Regions from separate parts of the Desemzia sp. C1 genome, predicted to be linked through region 1. Evidence: a T-box and tRNA genes for the amino acid it is inferred to sense, from the RefSeq annotation. Region 1 holds a T-box; the other holds one or more tRNA genes.

The links. A T-box is a leader RNA that pairs with one kind of tRNA and senses whether it is charged. The one in region 1 lies ahead of ileS (isoleucine--tRNA ligase), so its partner is inferred to be a tRNA-Ile.
Region 2: it has a tRNA-Ile gene. The T-box ahead of ileS (isoleucine--tRNA ligase) is inferred to sense a tRNA for this amino acid. The anticodon was not compared.

Annotation. Positions count from the first base shown of each region.
Region 1 is NZ_JAJIZP010000003.1:2,041,730-2,048,075, forward strand. It holds gene LMF32_RS10340 (YggT family protein) at 1-4, shown strand, start outside; gene LMF32_RS10345 (RNA-binding protein) at 18-800, shown strand; gene LMF32_RS10350 (DivIVA domain-containing protein) at 835-1,530, shown strand; T-box leader at 1,547-1,770, shown strand; gene ileS (isoleucine--tRNA ligase) at 1,862-4,654, shown strand; partial or broken gene LMF32_RS10360 (ISNCY family transposase) at 4,950-5,216, opposite strand; one part of gene LMF32_RS10365 (IS3 family transposase) at 5,295-5,913, shown strand; one part of gene LMF32_RS10365 (IS3 family transposase) at 5,913-6,346, shown strand, end outside.
Region 2 is NZ_JAJIZP010000003.1:613,747-620,092, forward strand. It holds gene LMF32_RS03335 (alcohol acetyltransferase) at 1-863, opposite strand, end outside; gene LMF32_RS03340 (alpha/beta hydrolase) at 891-1,814, opposite strand; gene LMF32_RS03345 (ISL3 family transposase) at 2,023-3,336, opposite strand; tRNA gene LMF32_RS03350 (tRNA-Leu) at 3,571-3,655, opposite strand; tRNA gene LMF32_RS03355 (tRNA-Cys) at 3,693-3,763, opposite strand; tRNA gene LMF32_RS03360 (tRNA-Gln) at 3,780-3,851, opposite strand; tRNA gene LMF32_RS03365 (tRNA-His) at 3,859-3,931, opposite strand; tRNA gene LMF32_RS03370 (tRNA-Tyr) at 3,949-4,029, opposite strand; tRNA gene LMF32_RS03375 (tRNA-Phe) at 4,035-4,107, opposite strand; tRNA gene LMF32_RS03380 (tRNA-Val) at 4,144-4,216, opposite strand; tRNA gene LMF32_RS03385 (tRNA-Glu) at 4,241-4,312, opposite strand; tRNA gene LMF32_RS03390 (tRNA-Ser) at 4,345-4,432, opposite strand; tRNA gene LMF32_RS03395 (tRNA-Ile) at 4,472-4,545, opposite strand; tRNA gene LMF32_RS03400 (tRNA-Gly) at 4,554-4,624, opposite strand; tRNA gene LMF32_RS03405 (tRNA-Asp) at 4,630-4,702, opposite strand; tRNA gene LMF32_RS03410 (tRNA-Met) at 4,739-4,811, opposite strand; tRNA gene LMF32_RS03415 (tRNA-Ser) at 4,848-4,937, opposite strand; tRNA gene LMF32_RS03420 (tRNA-Met) at 4,961-5,034, opposite strand; tRNA gene LMF32_RS03425 (tRNA-Ala) at 5,063-5,135, opposite strand; tRNA gene LMF32_RS03430 (tRNA-Pro) at 5,146-5,219, opposite strand; tRNA gene LMF32_RS03435 (tRNA-Arg) at 5,248-5,321, opposite strand; tRNA gene LMF32_RS03440 (tRNA-Leu) at 5,330-5,418, opposite strand; tRNA gene LMF32_RS03445 (tRNA-Gly) at 5,456-5,527, opposite strand; tRNA gene LMF32_RS03450 (tRNA-Thr) at 5,531-5,606, opposite strand; tRNA gene LMF32_RS03455 (tRNA-Lys) at 5,643-5,715, opposite strand; tRNA gene LMF32_RS03460 (tRNA-Val) at 5,717-5,792, opposite strand; tRNA gene LMF32_RS03465 (tRNA-Asn) at 5,877-5,950, opposite strand; rRNA gene rrf (5S ribosomal RNA) at 5,962-6,077, opposite strand; rRNA gene LMF32_RS03475 (23S ribosomal RNA) at 6,158-6,346, opposite strand, start outside.

The DNA of each region.
Region 1 (6,346 bases):
ATAAGGGGTAGGTCACAATGATTGAAAATGTTTACCAGCATTTCCGAAAAGATGAAATACCTTTTATTGATATGGTAATGGATTGGGTCAGAGAAGTTGAGGACCAATATACACCGGTACTGACAAATTTTTTAGATCCTCGCCAATACTATATATTGGAAACGATCATCGGTAAAAGCAGTGAAATCAAGTTGCATTCTTTTGGAGGATACGAATCCTCTGAGAGAAACCGAGCATTTATTTGTCCGACTTACTTTGAACCGAAACAAGAAGATTTCAATATCCGCTTGTATGAAGTAAAGTACCCAGCGAAGTTTGCCACCATGTCTCATGGGAAAATATTGGGTACTCTGCTTTCTACCGGTATGAAAAGGGAATATTTCGGAGATATTATTTCGGATGGAGAGAGATGGCAATTTTTTATTGACGACTCTATCGAGAACTATGTGGTCTCTCAAATCGATAAAATTGGGAGAGTCGCTGTTCGGTTAGAAGAAAGACGCTACACCGATATGATCGTTCCTAAAGATAGTTGGACGATCGTCCACGATACCGTTTCATCTATGCGTATTGATGTGCTTGTTTCAAGTGTTTTCAAGATTTCTAGACAACGTGCCAAACAAATGATAGAATCAGGGCATATTAAGGTCAATTGGACTGAAATGCAACGTCCGGATTTTGTGTTGGACTTATTAGATATTGTTTCAGTTCGCGGGTTTGGACGTTTCCAAATACAAGAAATTGAAGGAAAAAGCAAGAAAGACAAATGGAAACTTGAATTAGGCGTTTTATTTAAATAACAGACTAACAACTTTACTATTGGAGGTGTCAATAATGGTACTAACACCATTAGATATACATAATAAAGAATTTCCGGTCAAAATGCGTGGTTACGACCAAGATGAAGTAAATGATTATTTAGATCAAATCATCAAGGATTACGAAGCCATTTTAAAAGACAAAAAAGAATTGGAAAAGAACTTGAAATTTGCTGAAGAAAAAGTGGTTTATTACAATAATCTTCAAGAATCTTTGAATAAATCCATTATTGTTGCTCAAGAGGCTGCTGACCGTTTGAAAGAAAACTCTGATAAAGAAGCAGCTATCATCATACAAGAAGCTGAAAATAATGCAGATCGCTTATTGAACGACTCCGTTGAAAAAGCTCGTAGAATCACTGCTGAAACAGAAGAATTGAAAAAACAAAGCCGTGTATTCAAGCAACGTCTTCAATTGATGATCGAATCTCAATTGGAAATGGTAAAAAACAACGAATGGGATGAGCTGCTGAAAAGTGACGTAGAAGAAGTTATCGAAATTCCAACGGTTAAAGAATTTTTGAAAAAGACAGAAACTAATGAGAAACGGTTGCCAGTAGATGTCGAAAAAGCTATAATAACAGATGATGATTCTGAAAGAACGGAATCCATTGAAGTTCATTCTGAGACTGTTTCAGAAAAAACTTCGTCTGAAACAGATGAAGCGGACTACGAAGAAGGCAACATGCCTGCTGTAGAAATGCCTTTATAATCAACCAATTGAATAATGAATAGCGAAGATTGGAACAGAAAGCGACAGTAAGTATACTTTTCAGCGAGTTAGAGATAGTGTAAGTCTAACAAGTCCCTGCTGTCGTAAGATCCTCCATGAGTATTGATTCGAACTAGGAGTAGAATCAATCGTGTGATTGGCGTTAACAATTACTAGAGGAGAAAAGAGGGAACTCTTTTCTTGAACTATGGGTGGTACCACGAAGATTTCGTCCCTTTTGGGAGGAGGTCTTTTTTTTATGCTCCAAAAGTTAGGCAATGGTGTTGATCAAAGGAAACAAGGAAAAACAAAGAAGAGGGGAATTCTTACAATGAAAATGAAAGAAACATTGAATTTAGGAAATACTAAATTCAAAATGCGAGGAAACTTGCCAGTACGAGAAGTGGAATGGCAACAAGAGTGGAAAGATGCTGATGTATATGAAAAACGTCAAGAAAAAAACTCAGATAAACCAACTTTTATCTTGCATGATGGACCTCCATATGCAAACGGCGATATCCATATGGGTCACGCTTTAAACAAAATTACAAAAGATATCATCATCCGATCAAAAAGCATGAGCGGTTTCCGTTCTCCTTACGTTCCTGGATGGGATACACATGGACTGCCTATTGAACAAGCTGTTACAAACAGCGGTGTGAAACGGAAAGAAATGTCGGAAGCAGAATTCCGCAAGATTTGTGAGGAGTATGCTTGGAAACAAATCAACCAACAAAGAGAAGATTTTAAACGTCTTGGAGTAGCTGGTGATTGGGATAATCCTTATGTGACTCTAGATCCTAAATTTGAAGAACAACAAATTCGTTTATTCGGACAGATGGCGGAAAAAGGATACATCTATAAAGGTTTGAAACCTATTTACTGGTCACCATCTAGTGAATCTTCATTAGCTGAAGCTGAAATTGAATACCAAGATGTTAAATCACCAAGTATCTATGTTTCTTTCCCAGTTGTTGACGGAAAAGGAATTTTAAATGGTGACACATCATTCGTAATCTGGACAACTACACCTTGGACGATTCCAGCAAACTTGGCTATCGCTGTGAATGCAGATTATGTGTATTCTGTAGTTGAAGTTGATGGCAAAAAATATGTACTGGCTAAAGACTTAGTAAATGATGTAGCAGCCACATTAGGTTGGGAAAATGTTGAAACCGTATCTGAAGTGAACGGAAAAGACTTAGAATTGATGACAGCACAACATCCATTGTATGATCGTACATCTCTAGTAATTGTGGGAGATCACGTTACACTAGAAGCCGGTACTGGTTTAGTTCACACGGCTCCTGGACACGGGGAAGATGACTATATTGCAGGTCAAAAATACAAACTAGGTGTTCTTTCTCCTATTGATGATAAAGGATGTTTCACTGATGAAGCACCAGGCTTAGAAGGTGTTTTCTATGATACAGCCAACAAACAAATTACGGAATGGCTTGAAGAAAAAGGAAACTTGTTGAAAATGAGCTTCTTTACACATAGCTACCCTCATGACTGGAGAACAAAAAAACCAGTTATTTTTAGAGCAACACCTCAATGGTTTGCTTCAATCGATAAATTCCGTCAACAAATTTTAGATGCTATTGAAAATGATGTAACGTGGTTGCATCCATCAGGAAAACCAAGATTGTACAATATGGTTCGAGACCGCGGTGATTGGGTTATTTCACGTCAACGTGTATGGGGCGTGCCTCTGCCGATTTTCTACGCTGAAAATGGCGAACCGATTATTACTCCAGAAACCATTGATCATGTGGCTTCATTGGTGAGTGAGCATGGATCGAATGTATGGTTTGAACGGGAAGCAAAAGATTTGTTACCGGAAGGCTTTACGCATCCAGCTAGTCCAAATAATGAATTTACTAAAGAAACAGATATCATGGATGTATGGTTTGACTCAGGATCATCTCATGCAGGTGTATTGAAAACTCGTCCAGAGTTATCATTCCCAGCAGACATGTATCTAGAAGGCTCAGATCAATACCGAGGCTGGTTTAACTCTAGTTTGACAACCTCTGTGGCTGTTAACGAAGAAGCTCCTTACAGAAGCGTCCTTTCTCAAGGTTTTGTAATGGATGGAGAAGGCCGTAAGATGAGTAAGTCTATCGGAAATGTTATTGTTCCAAATAAAGTGATCAAACAAATGGGTGCAGATATTATTCGTTTGTGGGTTTCAAGCGTTGATTACGAATACGATGTGCGCGTCTCAGATGATATTTTGAAACAAGTATCTGAAGGTTACCGTAAAATACGTAACACGATGCGTTTCTTAATGGCTAATACATCTGATTTTGATCCTGCAGTCAATGCCGTTGCTTACGAAGAGTTGAATGCTTTAGACCAATATATGTTGATTCGTTTCAACCAAATCGTAGAAAAAATCAAACATTCTTATGAAACGTATGATTTCAAGGGGATTTACCAAACAGTAATGAACTTCTGTACAGTTGATTTGTCTCAATTCTATTTAGATATTGCTAAAGATATTGTTTACATCGACTTAGAAGATGGACACGATCGTCGTGCTATGCAAACAGTCTTTTATGATATCTTAGTGAAGATGACAAAATTATTGACACCAATCCTTCCGCATACTAGTGAAGAGATTTGGAAACTCCTTAAAGAAGATGAAGAATTTGCTCAATTGGCAGAATTACCTGAAGTAGAACGTTTCAACAATCAAGAAGAAGTGTTAAAAGATTGGAAAGCATTCATGAATGTGCGAGATGAAGTATTGAAAGCTTTGGAAGAAGCACGTAATGAAAAAATCATTGGTAAGTCATTTGAAGCAAAAGTAACTCTTTACCCAACAGCAGAAGTAAAAGAGTTGTTGAATAGTTTAGACGCAAATATTGGGCAATTATTGATCGTTTCTGATTTAGAAATTGCTGGTGATTACGAGTCAGCACCTGAATCAGCTCATAAATTTGCAGATGTAGCTGTTTCTATTGAACATGCACACGGAGAGACGTGTGAAAGATGCCGCATCGTCAGTGAAGAAGTGGGATCATTTGAGGAGGCTCCAACACTTTGTGGTCGTTGCTACCATATCGTGAAGGAACACTATCCAGAAGCGTTAATACCTGAAACAGAAGCAGAATAGACCAGTAAGCTCCATTAAACAGTTCAATCTGTTTGATGGAGCTTTTTTATTGAGTACGAAAGTGAAAAGAGGGCAATTAATTTGAGGTAGGTGGTGAATGAGAACTATTTTGATAGAACGTTTCCAAAGTAGTTGAAAACTCATAATCAATAAAAAGCTGTTGTTCGCTGTTAAAATGCAGATGATAGCCCTGTCAAGCGAAAGTTAAAATGTCCTAAAACCAAGGCTCACATTAATGCAAGCTTTTACTTCGCAAAAGCTTGCATTAATGTGACCGAATTTGTTAAAATTAGTCTTAAGCTGTTTGTTCAGCTTCGTACTCTTCGAGTGTTTTTCCGACACTGCGAAGATATCTTTTGAAAGATTCTAGTTTCCACGGGTGAGATTGTGGGGGAATATACTGGCGTCTTTCTTTTTTTTGCTCTGGAATCGGATCAAACTCTTGTGAGTAGTAGTCATGTTCTTTCAGTCTCCTTGTTGTGTATATTTTTTCAGCTATATTTACATAGATATCTCCGTTAAACGCTTCGATAACCAACACCTTTGATCTTCGCGTGAAGTAGTTGTATTTTGCAAGACTTTTCTACACAACAGGAGGTGCGGACATAATCTTGGACAACTATAAGTCAGGAGAATGTCCATGTACTCTTACGAAGAAAGAATGAAAGCTGTAAAACTTTACATCAAATACGAACACTCTTTGGCGTCAGTCATTCATGAATTAGGCTATCCTTCTTCAAAAGCTTTATACAAATGGTTTAAGGAATATGAAGAGAATGGTGATCTTTCTAAGACTTCAAAAAGAAAACGTGAATTTACGCAAGAAGAAAAGCAGTTTGCTGTTAATCACTATATCGAATACGGTCGCAATTATTCTAGAACTGTTCGCATGTTGGGTTATCCAGATAGAAACATTCTTAGCGATTGGTGTAAAGAACTTGCACCTGAAGCTCGTAAAATCAGGCGAAGTAAGTTAAACTATTCTCAAGAGCAGAAAAAAGAGGCCGTTATCCATCTTGTGAGCCGAGAAACCTCTGTCCACAAAATTGCTGAGCGCCTGCAGGTCACCCGTAAAACGCTCTATGATTGGAAAGAGGAGCTCATCGGAGAGGAGCTTCCACCTAATATGACGAATATGCCTGATAGCCCTCAACTAGAAGGGTTGAAAAATGAAGTTGATGTTTTAAAACAAGAAGTTTATCGACTACGAATGGAAAAAGATATCTTGGAAAAGTCTGCCGAACTTGTAAAAAAGAATGGGGCATCAATCCAAAACATTTCTCCAACAAGGAAAAAACAAGAGTGATTGATGCATTAAAAACCTTTTATCCATTGGCACTTTTACTAGAGAATTTGGATTTAGTTAAGAGTAGTTATTATTACCACAGAAGTCAGGCTAAGCTTCCGGATAAATATGCTGATCTAAGGGTAATGCTTAAAGATATTTTTATTGAAAGTCGTCGTACGTATGGCTATCGTCGTATGCATGACGTTCTAAAAAAGCAAAATATTGTTGTTTCCGAGAAAGTTGTTAGACGGCTTATGAAGGAAGAAAAACTCATTGTTCATTCAGTAACTAAAAAGAAATATAGTTCATATGCAGGTGAAATTACTCCCGCGACACCTAACCTTATTCAACGAAATTTCAAAGCTGAAGCACCTGACAAAAAGTGGTTGACAGACATTACAGAA
Region 2 (6,346 bases), 1.4 Mb from region 1:
ACAGAAATAGCTATAGTGTCTCTTATCTGAAAATCTGACTTGGATTTTCGAATGGATTCAAAAAATAGGGCAATCAAGTAAATGGTCAAGGTAGCTTCTTCTTGATGCGCTAAATGCAATATTTTTTTTACCGGCATTTCCAGTTCGATCACCTTTGTCCGGTTATCAGCTGTTTTTTCTCCTTTGATACGGTAAACTCGTCGTTTTTTTGTAGGGACAGTTCGATCTTTCAGTAAAGCACGACCGAATTTTTCCCCATATTTAAAAGCTGCTCTTTTGCTGGTCCTGGCAAAATTGCGCAGCGCAGACTGTGCAGACTCCGTAAAGGTTTGTTGTCCATTGTGACGGAAGTACGTTACGAAACTGTCTTCCAAATGATGAACTTTAGCTTCTATTTGCTCTTTCTTTATTACATCCAACGATTCAGGATAACGCAATAAAATATATTCCTTGATCAAGTCTTCAAAAAACCATAAAGCCCCTGTTCCATCGCTCAATACATGAAATACTTCTAAGTGGACCCGGTTTTGATTATAAATCACTCGAAACAACAACTCTTTTTGGTCAAAGTGATACAATTGCGAACATGGTGCTAAAACTTCCAGTGCCACTTTGGGGATGATTTCTGTATGCTGCAAATAATACCAAAAAATCCCTCTTCGCAACACACTGTGGTACAACTTATACTGCGCATAGGTCTGCTCTAAGGCTTTCTGCAAACTGATTGGATCTATTTTATCCTGCATTTCCGCACTCAAACGGAATACTTTGGTATCGGTCGTCGACATCGCAGCCAAAAAAATATTCGATGCATTATCTAAGCGTACCCATTCTTTTTGTTTCGGTTGTTCCTTTTGTTTCACCTGTTTCACCCCCATTAAGCGGTATTCCTATTCTCTATCCAAAAATGCATTGATCACTTCATAAGCTTCCACTACCGGTTCAACAAATGTAGGATACGTGATGAACCCGTGGACTATTTCTTTGATCCGATGGATAACCACATGATTCCCTGCGCTTTGAAGCTTCTCACCATAGGCTTCCCCTTCATCTCGTAAAGGGTCAAACTCAGCCGTAATGATCAGTGTATCCGGCTGACGGCTTAAATCAAATGCCATCAAAGGAGAGATATATGCACTTTGTCTGATTTCCAAATCAGGTGAATAGAGTTCCATATATTCTTGCATTTTTTTAGCAGTTAATCCATAATCATACCCATTTGTTCGTATAGACTCGAAAGGCGAATTTTCTGTATGATCCCAATAAGTGACGGGATACAATAAAATCTGTTTGGCAGGTACGATTTTTCCTTCATCACGCAATTTCAAAGAAACTGCCGCAATGAGATTGGCACCAGCTGAATCTCCTATCAACGTTAATTTGGAAGCATCCGCTAACCGTGTTAATTCCAAATGGTTCAATAAGACATCTATGACTTGGTAACAATCTTCCAGCCCTGCTGGGTAAGGATGTTCCGGAGCCAGACGATAATTGACTGAGTAAACTACCCTGCCAGTCAATTCAGCCATATTGATGCAAGTGGTCGTGTAGGTATCAATATTCCCCGTTACCCAACCTCCGCCATGAACAAAAACCAGTACATCTTCATGACGCTTTTCTTTCGGATGAAAAACTCTTACGGGTATGTCATGCGAGTGATTTTTAGAATAAATTTTGTGATCCAAAATAATGTATCCTTTTTTCGGTCCTTTTGAAAAAAGCTGCTGCATCTTGCGGACAAACTGATAATCTTCTTGCATATTGATTTTTGGAGAAGACATCAATTTGAGAACAAATTTAAAAAATGGATTCATGAGTGTGCTCCTTCTACAGCATCATACTTTTGGATGACTGTTCTGTTACCTGTTGGTTTTCTTTTATTTTACTAGAGATGGCTCTATTTTGAAACACACAGCTCAACTATTCGTATATCTTTTCTTCCGCTTACTCCCCTACCCAAACCGCTACGTTTTCTTTTTCGGTTCTTCGTCAAATAGGGTTGATGAGAAAATTTTACACAGACTAGGCAACTTGCTTAGTCTGTTTTTCTTTCTCCGGTAAATATAAGCGCGTCATTAATAAAATCCGATTACGGAAGTTGGTGTAATTTCGGTAACCGAACGCCGTTCGTTTTAGGACTTTAATTTTATTATTGATTCCTTCGATAGGACCATTTGTTAAATGGGGGTATTTAAACGTATTCTGGACAAGTTTGAGGTGTTTTCTCAACGTTCTGAGTACCCGTTGCAATCCTCTTGAAATGGGTTTGATTTTTGCTTGGTTGAGAACATATGTAAAGTGTTCCCACTGATTATTTGTTAAAGCGTAACGCAGATTTTGAATCACAGTATATGTTTCTTTTAAAGTTTCATTGAACGACATTAAGTAATCCACAATAGATTGCGTATTAGTTAAGTAATCGAAAAGCTTAAACTTAGCATACTTGGAAGAAGTTAACAGGGTTTCAGATTTTAAAGGCAGTTTCCAGTATCTTTTATATTTATTATAAAGACGGCCATCTTTATAGCGGTATTCATTCATGACGGTTACTCTGCATTTATTTAGCTCTCTGTTTAAAGCCTGAACGATATGAAAGCGATCAAAAATAATCGCTGCATTGGGAAAGAGAGCCGGAATTAATTGGATGTAAGGTTCGTACATATCAATCGTTACCGTCTTTACTTTTTTTCGGACAGGTAATGAGAACCGTTGGAAATAACGCAATAACTCACCTTTTTGTCTATTCGCTACAACATCTACAACCCTATGGGTCAGCGCATCACAATAAATAAAACTCATCGAAAATTTAACCGAGTTGACACTTTTAAATTCATCAAAACTGAGGTGATCCGGCAAAGAAGAAACCGGTCGAATTTTTAGTTTTTCAGCCGTTTGAATGATGACGCGATGCACCGTATTCCAAGATACCGAATGTTCTTCAGCAATCATTTTCACAGATTTTATTTTCGTTGCTTGATCGGCGATGTGTTGTTTGACACGAGTAGAGACAAAGCAGTCTTGATCGACAATAGCTGTTTGAGCAGTAAAAGCAGAGAGGCATTTTTTACAGAAGAAACGTTGTTTCTTTAACATTAAGTAGGCCGGTAGGCCAGACACATGCATTAGCGTTAGACGCGATGTTCTAGTGCCATTTTTTACAATAGAATAGTGCTCGTTTTTAGTCCCACATTCAGGACATCTTTCTGGAATATAGGATAACTGAGCATGATAAAACAACGAGCGTCGACCTTTATACATCTTTTCTTCAACGGTTTCTCCATCAAAATAAATATTTTTGTCTTTTAATTGCAGTGTATTTGCGATAAACTGTTGCATATGGACGTATCTCCTTTAATTTGGTTTGGCGATTAAATTATATCGGAGATACGTTCTTTTTTCATTACATACGAAAAAATACGGTTGGTGGAAAAATTATCCATCAACCGTATTTATTATAGAACCTCTTTTTCTATGGGGAGACTTATTTAATTTTAGGTAAAAAAAATACGTACTTCAAACTGAACAAGTTGTTAGTTTGAAGTACGTATTAAAGTCTATCGTTGTGTTTAATACCGGCGGCCGGAATCGAACCGGCACGCCCTCAACGGGCACTGGATTTTGAGTCCAGCGCGTCTACCAATTCCGCCACGCCGGCATGTGTTTTGCCTACAAATTTTATCACTTATAAAACAAGGCGGTAACCGGATTTGAACCGGTGATGAAGGTTTTGCAGACCTCTGCCTTACCACTTGGCTATACCGCCAAAATATATTAAAAAACTGGGCTAGCTGGATTCGAACCAGCGCATGAGGGAGTCAAAGTCCCTTGCCTTACCGCTTGGCTATAGCCCATTAAAGGGGCGACTGATGGGGATCGAACCCACGAATGCCGGCGCCACAAGCCGGTGTGTTAACCACTTCACCACAATCGCCATAATAAAATAAAAAATGGAGGGGGGCAGATTCGAACTGCCGAACCCGAAGGAGCGGATTTACAGTCCGCCGCGTTTAGCCACTTCGCTACCCCTCCAACAATGGCTCGGGACGGAATCGAACCGCCGACACCTTGAGCTTCAATCAAGTGCTCTACCAACTGAGCTACCGAGCCAACTTAGAAGTTTTCGTTTATGTATTCTGGAACCAATGGAGGTTAACGGGCTCGAACCGCTGACCCTCTGCTTGTAAGGCAGATGCTCTCCCAACTGAGCTAAACCTCCAAAGATAAGGTTGTTGCAAATAAATGACCCGTACGGGATTCGAACCCGTGTTACCGCCGTGAAAGGGCGGTGTCTTAACCGCTTGACCAACGGGCCAGTATGATAAATAAATTACAATGAACATAAAACGGAGAAGGAGGGATTTGAACCCTCGCGCCGCGTTAGCGACCTACACCCTTAGCAGGGGCGCCTCTTCAGCCACTTGAGTACTTCCCCAATCAACGAAAAAGTTTACTTAAATTTATGTTTATGCAATGGGCCTAAATGGACTCGAACCATCGACCTCACGCTTATCAGGCGTGCGCTCTAACCAGCTGAGCTATAGGCCCATAAAAAAAGCGGGTGAGGAGAATCGAACTCCCATCATCAGCTTGGAAGGCTGAGGTTTTACCACTAAACTACACCCGCATAAACGGTCTCGACGGGAATCGAACCCGCGATCTTCTGCGTGACAGGCAGACATGTTAACCCCTACACCACGAGACCTTTGTTGCTATTTTCTATTGCTTATAGAGCAATATATTGCGGGGACAGGACTTGAACCTGTGACCTTCGGGTTATGAGCCCGACGAGCTGCCAACTGCTCCACCCCGCGATAATATAAATGTTTCTACCCACAAAAAGTGAGTTAAGGAGGATAAGGGATTCGAACCCTTGCGTGCTTTTACACACCTGACGGTTTTCAAGACCGTTCCCTTCAGCCGGACTTGGGTAATCCTCCATGACTTAGGTAAGTATTAAAAGTAGCGGCGGAGGGGATCGAACCCACGACCTCCCGGGTATGAACCGGACGCTCTAGCCATCTGAGCTACACCGCCATAATTAAATTAAGAAAGGTTGTTACAATGGAGCCTAGCGGGATCGAACCGCTGACCTCCTGCGTGCAAGGCAGGCGCTCTCCCAGCTGAGCTAAGGCCCCTAGAAAGAAATCGGGAATACAGGATTCGAACCTGCGACCCCTTGGTCCCAAACCAAGTGCTCTACCAAGCTGAGCTAATTCCCGTATACTCTGTAACACTCTATAAAAGAGATGTACCCAGCAGGAGTCGAACCTGCAACCGCTTGATTCGTAGTCAAGTACTCTATCCAATTGAGCTATGGGTACAAAATAAATGGTGCCGAGGGCCGGAATCGAACCGGCACGGATATCACTACCCGCAGGATTTTAAGTCCTGTGCGTCTACCTGTTCCGCCACCCCGGCTTTAATGAACAAGTTATTGTTTCTAGCAAAACTAGAAAGCGGAAAACGGGGTTCGAACCCGCGACCCCCACCTTGGCAAGGTGGTGCTCTACCACTGAGCTATTTCCGCAAATGGTGCCGGCTAAAGGATTTGAACCCTCGACCCTCTGATTACAAATCAGATGCTCTACCAACTGAGCTAAGCCGGCTTATGTAATAACATAAGTAAGTAATTAACCTACTTATGAGTCATGCAGGATTCGAACCTGCGACCCTCTGATTAAAAGTCAGATGCTCTACCAACTGAGCTAATGACTCATGGTGGAGGTTAACGGGCTCGAACCGCTGACCCTCTGCTTGTAAGGCAGATGCTCTCCCAACTGAGCTAAACCTCCATAATGAAAACACAACAAATAACTAATCACTAATTCATTAATGATTAGTGCAGTTTTCTAGATTAACGATATACTTAATCAAGACTCCGCAAGCAGGACTCGAACCTGCGACATCGTGATTAACAGTCACGCGCTACTACCAACTGAGCTATTGCGGAATAAAAACTATGCGTGGCAACGTCCTAGTCTCACAAGGGGAAACCCCTCACTACCTTCGGCGCTAAGAAGCTTAACTTCTGTGTTCGGCATGGGAACAGGTGTGACCTTCTTGCCATCATCACCACACATATTGAGAACCTTGCGCTCTCAAAACTGGATTTGTCTAATATCGCATTCGTTCGGATCCGTTGAATCCACCTAAAATCTTGGTTAAGTCCTCGACCGATTAGTATTGGTCCGCTCCGCCTATCACTAGACTTCCACTTCCAACCTATCTACCTGATCATCTCTCAGGGGTCTTACTCACTTACGTGATGGGAAATCTCATCTTGAGGGGGGCTTCACGCTTAGATGCTTTCAGCGTTTATCCCTTCCACACATAGCTACCCAGCGAT